3 regions of the Methylobacterium sp. E-025 genome follow, and region 2 is predicted to be linked to each of the others. Evidence: riboswitches for the same ligand, from Rfam matches in the RefSeq annotation. Region 2 holds a riboswitch; each other region holds the start of a gene.
The links. A riboswitch is a leader RNA that binds a small molecule or an ion and turns the genes downstream of it on or off. The one in region 2 is predicted to bind cobalamin.

Region 1: linked by a shared signal. The riboswitch ahead of MKK64_RS15010 (TonB-dependent receptor) and the one ahead of MKK64_RS13880 (TonB-dependent receptor) in region 2 are both predicted to bind cobalamin.
Region 3: linked by a shared signal. The riboswitch ahead of MKK64_RS01395 (CbtB-domain containing protein) and the one ahead of MKK64_RS13880 (TonB-dependent receptor) in region 2 are both predicted to bind cobalamin.

Annotation. Positions count from the first base shown of each region.
Region 1 is NZ_JAKSYR010000109.1:58,961-62,226, forward strand. Features, by position in the region: gene MKK64_RS15010 (TonB-dependent receptor) at 1-2,006, opposite strand, end outside; cobalamin riboswitch at 2,125-2,339, opposite strand; gene MKK64_RS15015 (DUF2778 domain-containing protein) at 2,408-3,266, opposite strand, start outside.
Region 2 is NZ_JAKSYR010000102.1:341,875-345,140, forward strand. Features, by position in the region: gene MKK64_RS13875 (App1 family protein) at 1-518, shown strand, start outside; cobalamin riboswitch at 603-811, shown strand; gene MKK64_RS13880 (TonB-dependent receptor) at 1,105-3,266, shown strand, end outside.
Region 3 is NZ_JAKSYR010000021.1:80,885-84,150, reverse strand. Features, by position in the region: gene cobO (cob(I)yrinic acid a,c-diamide adenosyltransferase) at 1-316, opposite strand, end outside; gene cobU (bifunctional adenosylcobinamide kinase/adenosylcobinamide-phosphate guanylyltransferase) at 313-840, opposite strand; cobalamin riboswitch at 908-1,189, shown strand; gene MKK64_RS01395 (CbtB-domain containing protein) at 1,226-1,402, shown strand; gene MKK64_RS01390 (CbtA family protein) at 1,425-2,174, shown strand; gene MKK64_RS01385 (DUF1636 family protein) at 2,167-2,535, shown strand; gene cobW (cobalamin biosynthesis protein CobW) at 2,554-3,266, shown strand, end outside.

The DNA of each region.
Region 1 (3,266 bases), on a different contig from region 2:
ACGTCGAGTGACAGGCTGAGGCCGTTGTTGAAATGGTAGCCGACGCGGCCGTTGAGCAGCGCCGTCGGCTTCGAGCGCACGGAATTGTCCTCGATCAGCGGGCGCGGGCCGAAGTAGCGCAGCCGCATCGCGCCGAACCAGCCGAGGCCCTCGCCGAAGGTGAACCCGGCCGACGCGATCGTGGTCGGCGCCTCGGGGATGCGGTTGCCGACCGGGTCGACGTCGGAGAAGCGGGCATTGGTGACGGTGAGGTCCCCCTCCAGCCTCAGCCACGGCGTCACCGCGTAGCGGTTGGTCCACTCGATGCCGAAGCGGCGGCTCGGCCGGCTCGGCTCCGTCGTGCCGGTGTCGCCCTGGAACAGGTTCTCCGACGCGAAATCGAGGCGGAACAGGGCCAATGCGGTCTCCAGCCCGGCGATCGAGCGGTTGCGGATGCCGACCTCGTAGCCGGTCGAGGGCACGAGGAAGGGCGAGCGCGCGATGTTGAAGAGGGGGCTCGCCGGGTCGACCGTCGCGGTCACGCCGCGCACGTCGTTCGAGTGGAAGCCGCCGCCGTAGTTCACGTAGAGCTCGGTGTCGAACCACGGCCCCAGCACCAGCCCGAGCTTCGGGTTGACGATGCCGTCCCGTGCCTTGCCGGAATTGGCCGCCGTGTCGGAGACCACGTCGCCGTAGTAGCCGTCGGCCCGGAAGCCGACGCTGGTGCGCAGCCAGTCGGTCCAGCGCACGCGGTTGTCGACGTAGAACGCCCCGCTCGCCTCCAGCACCCGGTCGTCGAGGACGCCCGTGCGGAACTGGCGGTTCGCGGTGTTGAACAGCCCGACGCGGATCGCGTCGGTGCGGGTCTGCACCCCGATCTCGTTCTCCATCGGATGCCCGAACAGGTCGCCCTGGAAGACGTGGCTCACCTCGCCGCCGCCGAGGATGCGCTGGTCGAGCTGGTGGAACTGGTCTCCGTTGACTGGATCGTTGAGGAAGTAGGTGAAGTCGTTGAACAGGTTGAGCTGCGAGCGGATGACGTAGGCCGAGGCCCGCGTGACGCCGGTGTCGTCGGTCATGCTCCAGCGGCCCGAGAGCGAGAACCGGCTGCTGTCGCCGCCATCGGTCGGGTTCAGGGTGCCGAAGCGGCCGATGATCCCCTCCGACACCGCGCGCGACGCGATCTGGTTGGTCGCGGCCCAGCGGCTGGCATAGGCCATGCCGGTGACCGAGAACCCGTCGAGCGCCGTGCCCTGGCTGTAGCGCACCACGCCGTTCACCTTGCGCAGCGCGTCCGGCACGTCCCACGGGCCGTCGTAGACCTGCGCCTCGCCCGCCACGAGCAGGTTGCCCTGGCCGAGGGGGGCCGAGGCGATGGTCAGCGCCCGCGCGTAGCCGAAGCTGCCGAACGAGGTCAGCGCGACGTTCTTGGCGACGGTGTCGAGGTAGTCGATCCGTACCGAGCCGGCCGAGGCGAAGTCGCCGTCGCGGACGAAGTACGGCCCCTTGTGGAACGCCACCGCGCCGACGAGCTCGGGGATCAGGAAGTTGATGTCGGCGTAGCCCTGGCCGTGCGCGTGCGTGCGCATGTTCACCGGCATCCCGTCGACCTCGATCGCGATGTCGGTGCCGTGGTCGAGGTTGAAGCCGCGCAGGAAGAACTGGTTGGCCTTACCCTCCCCCGAATGCTGGGTGACGATTAGGCCGGGCACGGATTCGAGCACCTCGCCCGGCCGCGTGATCGGGCGGCTGTTGATCTCGGCGCCGGAAACGATGCCGGCGCTCGCCGCATCCACCGTCCGAAGCGCCCCGCCGGCGCCGATGGTGCCGCCGACGTAGCCGGCGCTCGCCGCAGCCCCGGCGGCGGGCCTGGGATCGTCGGCCGTCACGGAGATCTCGGCGAGGTTCGCCTCGGCCTCCCCGGCGGCGGGGCGCGCCAGCGCGGCCGGGCCCGAGAGGGCGGCGACGCAGGCGAGAGCGAGCAGGGTTGGCGTTCGGAAGACGAGCGGGGACTGGGACGCGGACACGGGACCTCGGGCGACGCGGACGTGGCACGTCACCGCGAACGAGGCCGATCCACCGCTCCGTCCGTCGGACGGCCGGGGGCTTCGACACCCGCCGGAACACCCCGCCCGACGCGCTTCGCGTGTGACCACGACTGACGGCAGGTCTCCTGGCTCGCGGGTCATCGCCCGCCACCGTCTTCCCGGATGCGGCGCATCCAGTGACGTCCAGTGGTGGAAGGCTCGCCGCTTACAGTTGCGGGGGCAGCCGCGGCTTCGGGCAAGGCCTCGTCGGGCCCTCCCCTCACCGCGTTCCCTTTTGATCCTCGATGAGGAACCGTCGCGTGCAGGTTGCGTCGGGCGGCGCCGGCCCGTCAATCCGGCTTTCGGACGCCGTCGCCGGGTGTGGCCGATCGGTGACGGCGTCAGCGGCTCGCGGCGAAGCGGGCCGGGCCGTCGCCGCGGCCGGTCACCACGACGAGGCGGCGGATCTCCCCGCGCAGGAACGCCTGCAGGAAGCGGTCGTAGTTGCGGAAGGACACGCAGCCGTTCGAGGCGCCGCTCGGCCCGAGCATGTAGGTGTGGGCCAGCAGCCCGTCGCGGCCGTGGATCGCGGCGGCGCCGCCCACCGGGTTGAGGCGGATCGCCCGCACGCCGTGGAACAAAGCCTCGCGCTCGGTGAGGTCGTAGGTGCCCGGCGGGGTCGAGCCGCGCATGCGCAGGTGCACGAAGTCGGGATGGTCCATGCTGGCGCCGAGGCCGGAATGGGCTTCCAGCACCTCGCCGTTCGGCAGCCGGACGGTGCGGGCGGTGATGTCGTAGATCGCCGTGCCGGCGCCCGCGTCGGGGCTGGGGAACAGGCGGCCGCGCGACCGCTCCAGCCCGGGGCTCTCGAGGGCGGCGTAGGCCAAAGCCGGGCCCGGGTCCTTCCGCGCGGCGAAGAGCTCCTCGAAGAACGACGGCGTCTCGGCGGTGGGCGCCGGGACCGCCTCGGGCACCCGGCGCGGGGCGCGGCGCAGGGCGAGGCGCTGCGGCACGGGGGCGGCGATCAGGTCCGCCGGGCGGGCGACCGGCAGCGGCACGATCTGGGCCTGCCGCACGACCTCGGTGTCCCGCAGGACCTGGGTAACCCGCAGGACCTGCGTGTCCCGTAAGACCTGGTTTGCCCGCAGGGCCCGCACCTGCTCCACGACCTGGGCCTGCCGGCCGGTCTCCGCCGGGGGCGCGGCCTCCGTCGAACGCGGCTCGGCGGCCGCGAGCGTCGCGACCGGCGGGGCGAAACGC
Region 2 (3,266 bases):
TGCGCGAATGGGGCCTGTCGTGGAAGCACCCCCTCCCCCGCCGGGCGGAGGATCACAAGCGCGCCCTGATCGTCCACATGCTGTCGCTGTATCGCGACCTGCCCTTCGTGCTGATCGGCGACAGCGGGCAGCACGATCCGGAGGTCTACGGCCGGCTCGTCGCCGACCATCCGGGCCGGGTGAAGGCGGTCTACATCCGCAACGTGTCGCGGGACGCCGACCGCATACGCGAGATCGAGGCGCTGGCGCAGGTCGTCGCGGCCGCCGGGAGCCACCTCGTCATCGCCGCCGACAGCACCGCCATCGCCCGGCACGCGGCGAGCCTCGGCCTGATCGCACCGGGCGCGGTCGCCCTGGTGGCGGACGAGCACGCGGCCGGCGGCGAGCCGGCGGAGCTGACCGCGGAGACCGCCCTGCCGGGCGACCTCGGCTCCGTCCTCGGCGGCGCCGGAGGAACCTTGCCGCCGAGCGTCGTCGTCGAGGCGTCGGCGCAGGACGGATCGCATGTCTCGACCTAGCGCCACCGTGCGCGCCGTCGCTGTCGCCGCCGGGTCACACTTCACAGGAGCGTGCTTCCGGCCGTTGACTCTTCGGGACCGCGGAAGCCACTTGGCGGGGACGGTTCCCCTCGGGGATCAAAAGGGAACGCGGTGAGGACGAGGCTCCGAGGAGCCTTTCCGATGCCGCGGCTGCCCCCGCAACTGTAAGCGGCGAGCCTCCATCAACACGTCACTGGGTCACGGCGCCTGGGAAGACGATGAGGGGCAGCGACCCGCGAGCCAGGAGACCTGCCGTCAGTCGTGGTCACACGCGAAACGCGTCGGGCGGGGTGCCTCGACGGGTGTCGAGACGCATGGGCCCGCGCGGCGCATGCGGGGCGGCCTCGTTCGCGGTGACGTGCCACCACACGCGTCCGCACGTCCCTTCCATGCCCTTGCCGACCGCGAGACCCGCGCCGAACGACGCACAGGAAGCCGCCCGGCATCCGTGCGCCGGCGGCCGAGCCGCGTTCGGCCGATCGCCTAATTGTAACATTGTTACATTCGATGTAGATCGAGGGTCGGGCAGGCCGTCGCGTCGCGCCGATAGAGCCGAATCCGATCCATGCTCGTTCTTCTGCAAACCGCTCGTTCCCTCGGGCGCGCGACGCGCTGCCTGCTCCTCGCCGGCACGGCGCTCGTCATCCTCGCTGCGCCGCGAGAGGCCGGCGCGCAGCCGGTCGCCGGCGAATCGGCGAGCGTCGTGCTCGACACCCTCACGGTCGCGGGCGACGGCGTCGGCTTGAGCCGCGCCGCGCCGGTCGGCCTCAACCTGCGCACGCCCGACCGCGGCGCGAGCCGCCTCGGCCTCACGCCGCTGGAGACCCCCGGCAGCGTCGACGTCATCTCCGGCGAGACCGCGCGGCTGCGCGGCCAGGACACGATCGCGGACGCCGTGACGCAGAACGCCACCGGCATCACCACCATCGCCTCGCCGGGCAACGGCAACGGCGCCTTCACCAGCCGCGGGTTCTCGGGGCCGAACTCGATCCAGCAGCTCTACGACGGCACGCGGCTGTTCGTCGGCGCCAACACGGTGACCTTCCCGTTCGACACCTGGAACGTCGAGCGCATCGAGGTGCTGCGCGGGCCGGCCTCCGTGCTCTACGGCGACGGGGCGATCGGCGGCGTCATCAACGTGGTGACGAAGAAGCCGACCTTCATGCCCATCAACGTGGTGCGGGCCGGCGTCGGATCGGACGGGATCGCGCGGCTCGCCCTCGATTCCGGCGGCCCGATCGGCGACGCGGTGGCCTATCGCCTCAACGTCAGCGGCAACCGCGCCGGCGGCTGGATCAGCCCGGACGGCGACTTCCGCAACCTCGCGGTCTCGGGCGCGATCCTGCTCCAGGCCACGCCCGACCTCGCCTTCACCCTGAGCCACGACCTCGGCTATCAGGAGCCGGCGCGCTACTGGGGCACGCCGCTGGTTGACGGGCGCATCCCGGATTTCATCCGGTTCAAGAACTACAACGTCCGCGACGCCAAGATCACCTGGGCGGACAACTGGACCCAGCTCAAGACGGAGTGGACGCCCACCGCCGACATCACGGTGCGCAACACCGCCTACCGGCTGCAGAGCAGGCGCCACTGGCTCGACGTCGAGACCTACAGCTTCAACCGATCGACGCGATTGGTCGACCGGAGCGACTACACCGAAATCTACCACCAGCAGGAACAGCTCGGGAACCGGTTCGACGCCGCGTTCAAGGGCACGCTGTTCGGCTTCCGCAACGAGTTCCTGGCCGGCTTCGACGTGAACCACATCGATTTTCGGCACACCAACAACTTCTCGACCGTCGGATCGGGCCTCGTCACCAGCGTCCCGCTGACGGATTACGACCCGGGCTCGTTCCCGCTGAACGGCCGCGCCAGCCCGGCCTACGCGACGAGCACAGACCAGGCCTCGGTCTTCGCCGAGGACCGGCTGATCCTCACCGACCAGCTCTCGTTCCTGTCCGGCGTCCGGTTCGACGCCTCGACCCTGCAGCGCGAGAACCTGATGAGCAACGCGCAGTTCGAGAAGTCCTTCCAGGGCCTCGGCTACCGCTTCGGGCTGGTGTTCAACCCGACGCCGGACACCGCGCTCTATGCGCAGGTCGCCACCGCCACGGACCCGGTGAACAGCCTGATCACGCTGTCGCAATCGCTGGCCGGCTTCAAGCTCTCCACCGGCGAGCAGGTCGAGCTCGGCGCCAAGGGCGTGTTCTGGGACGGCCGAGGCGAGTGGACGCTCGCCGGCTACCGCATCGTCAAGGACAACCTGATCTCGGCGGTGCCGGGCCAGCCGAACGTCTCGACGCAGGTCGGCCGGCAATCCTCCTACGGGGTCGAGGCGGCGCTCTCGCTGCAGGTCACGCCGCTCTGGCGGGTCGACGCGAACCTCGCCCTGCTGCACGCGCAGTACGATTCCTTCGACCAGGCCGTGAACGGCGCGACGATTTCGTACGCCGGCAACCGGCCGATCGACGTGCCCGAGCGGGTCGCCAACCTCTGGCTCAATTACGCCTTCGCGCCGACCTGGGAAGCACGGGTCGGGTTCCAGTACGTCGGCGAGGTGTTCAGCGATTTCGGCAACACCGCGCGACGCCCGGCCTACGGGCTGGTCAACCTCGGCCTCGACCATCAGGTCACGCCGGCCTCGCGCCTGTCCTTCCGCGTCTTCAACCTGTTCGACAAGGTCTACGCGATCAGCGGAAACGCGGTGGACGGGGTCGGCAAAAACTG
Region 3 (3,266 bases), on a different contig from region 2:
TGTCGCGGGCCTTGTCCTGCGTCTCCCAGGTGAAGCCTTCGCCCATCGCGTGCCACGCGACCCGGTCGCCGAACGTCCTCAGCGCATGCGCCTCGCCGGTGTCCCACGCGCCCTTGATGAACTGCACCACGCCGACCCGGTGTCCGCGCCCCAGCATGCGCAGCGCCAGGCCCAGCGCCGCCGTGGTCTTGCCCTTGCCGGGTCCGGTGTTGACGATGAGCAGGCCCTTCTCGATCGTCTTGGCCGCGACCTCGGCGTCCTGCACCGCCTTGCGCTTCTCCATCTTCTCGCGATGGCGTTCGGCGTCGTCGGTCATGGCGTTCCCTGCGGTTTGATAACGAGCGGCAGCCCGGCGACCGTCAGCACGACGCGGTCGCACTCGGCCGCGAGGCTCTGGTGGAGGCGTCCGGCCGCATCGCGGAAGCGGCGGGCGAGCGCATTGTCGGGCACGATCCCGAGGCCCACCTCGTTCGACACGAGGACGAGCGGCCCGCGCGCTTCCCGGCAGGCACTGCGGAGCGCCGCCGTCTCGGCGTCGAGGTCGGCATCGGCAAGCAGCAGGTTCGTCAGCCACAAGGTCAGGCAATCGACCAGCACCGGCCCCGGCGCCTCGGCGATCGCGGCGGCCAAAGCGTTCGGCACGTCCCGAGTGATCCAGTCGCCGGAGCGCCGCGCTCTGTGGCGGGCGATGCGCGCGCGCATCTCGTCGTCCCAGGCCTGTGCCGTGGCGAGGTAGAGCCACGGGCCCGGCACCGCCTCGATCAACCTCTCGGCGTAGGCGCTCTTGCCCGAGCGCGCACCGCCGAGCACGAGGGTCGTCCGAGGCGCGGCCTGCTGCATGGCTGGAACCCATGCCCCAACCCCTGTGCGCCCGTCAAAGCCTCCGTTGTGCGGGGAGACCGGACAGGCTATGGCTGGACGCGACGGTGCCCCGGAGACGGGGTGAAAAGGGAATGCGGTGAGGGGAAACCCGATGCCGCGGCTGCCCCCGCAACTGTAAGCGGCCAGGGTCCCCACAGCGATCCAGGCTTCGTTGAACCGACCTGTCCAAGATGGGACTGCGTTGCGGATCGAAGCCCGGATCGCCGTGGGAGCCCTCAGCTCCTGCCCTCGGCCACCGATGTTTCGGGAAGGCGGCAGGCGCTGCGATCCGCGAGCCAGGAGACCTGCCGTCCCCCGCGCTTTCTCGAACGCCGCCGGCGGGGCGGCCGGAGATGTTGTCGACATGACCACCCAGACCCTCACCCAGACCGGCACCCGCGCGAACGAGGGCTTCGTCGCCATCGTCGCCGCCGCCATGCTCGGCCTCGGGCTCGTGTTCCTCGCCGGCTTCTCGCCGGCCTCGGCGCTGCACAACGCGGCGCACGACTTCCGGCACACGCAGAACTTCCCCTGCCATTGACCGCCTGAACCCAGGCGTTCCCATGCTCATCCGGCTCCTGTCGGCGGCGCTCGCCGCCGGCTTCCTCGCGGCCGTCCTCGTGACGGGGCTCGAGCTCGCGCTCACCTCGCCGCTGATCATCGCCGCCGAGCGCTACGAGACCCAGGCCGCTCCCGGCGCCGCCGCCTCGGCGGCCCCGCTGGCCGGGCGCCTGCCGATCGTGCTCGCCCATGCCGGGCACGACCACGACACCAAGGCCGAGCCGGAATGGCAGCCGGCCGCCGGCCTGCCGCGCATGCTGTTCACCGGGCTCGCGACCCTCGTCGGCGGGATCGGCTACGCCCTGCTCCTTGGCGCGGTGATGCTGGCCACCGGCCGCGAGCCGTCGCCCGAGCGCGGGCTCGCCTTCGCGGTCGCCGGCTTCCTCGCCGTGGCGCTCGCGCCGGCTCTGGGCCTGCCGCCCGAGCTGCCCGGCAGCGAGGCGGCCCCGCTGGCCGCCCGCCAGGTCTGGTGGGTGATGACGGCGTCGGCCACCGCGATGGGGATCTATCTCATCGCGATCCGCCGGGTGCCGATCACCATCCTCGGCGGAATCGTGCTCATCGTCGCTCCGCATCTGGCCGGTGCGCCGGAGGTGGCGGCGACGCCGTCCGAGCTTCCCGCCGGCCTCGCCGCGCAGTTCGCCGCGCGCTCGCTCGCCATCGCCTTCGTGTTCTGGGCGGTGATCGGCTTGGCCTTCGGGCGCGCCTGGCAGACCTTCGGCCCGAAGGCCGCGGCAGGCGCCCGTGGCTGACACGATCCTCTACGTCTGCACCACCTGCCGGATGGAGAGCGATGCACCGGACGGCCCGCGCGCGGGCGCCCGCCTCTTCGACGCGTTGCGTGCGCTTCCCGCCCCCGACGGCGTGACGATCGAAGCGGTCGAGTGCCTGTCGGTCTGCAAGCGGCCCTGCACCGTCGCCGTGGCGGCGGAGGATCGCTGGACCTACGTCTACGGCGACCTCGACCCGGCGGATTCCGCACGCATCATTCTCGACGGCGTCGGCCTCTACGCCGGCACGCCTGACGGGATCGTGCCGTGGAAGCAGAGGCCGCAGGAATTCCGCAAGGGCGTCGTCGCCCGCATCCCTCCGTTTCCGCCGCGCGCGGCCTGAGCCATCGGCGAGATCCCCATGAGCATCGTCCAGAAGATCCCCTGCACCATCGTCACCGGCTTCCTCGGGGCCGGCAAGACAACGCTGGTGCGCCACGCGGTCGAGAATGCCGGCGGGCGCCGGCTCGCGATCCTCGTCAACGAGTTCGGCGACATCGGCTTCGACAAGTCGTTCCTCGCCGCCTGCGGCATCGAGGGCTGCACCGAGGATTCGATCGTCGAGCTTCCCAACGGCTGCATCTGCTGCACCGTCGCGGACGACTTCGTGCCGGCGATGACGGCTCTTCTCGATCGCCCGAACCCGCCCGAGCACATCCTGATCGAGACGTCCGGCCTCGCCCTGCCCAAGCCCCTGGTCCAGGCGTTCCAGTGGCCGGCGATCCGCTCGCGAGTGACCGTCGACGGCGTCGTCGCGGTCGTGGACGGGCCGGCGGTCGCGTCGGGCGCCTTCGCCGAGGACCCCGAGGCTCTGGCCAACCAGCGCGCCGCCGATACGGCGGTGGACCACGACAACCCGCTCGAGGAGGTGTTCGAGGACCAGCTCCTCTGCGCCGACCTCGTCGTGCTCAACAAGGCGGATCTTCTCGACGCCGCCGGCCTCGCGCAGGTGCGGGCCGAGGTGAAGCGCCAGCTTCCCCGCGCGGTGAAGGTGGTCGAGACCGCCCACGGCAAGATCGACCCGCGGGTGCTGCTCGGCCTCCAGGCCGCCGCCGAGGACGACCTCGACGCGCG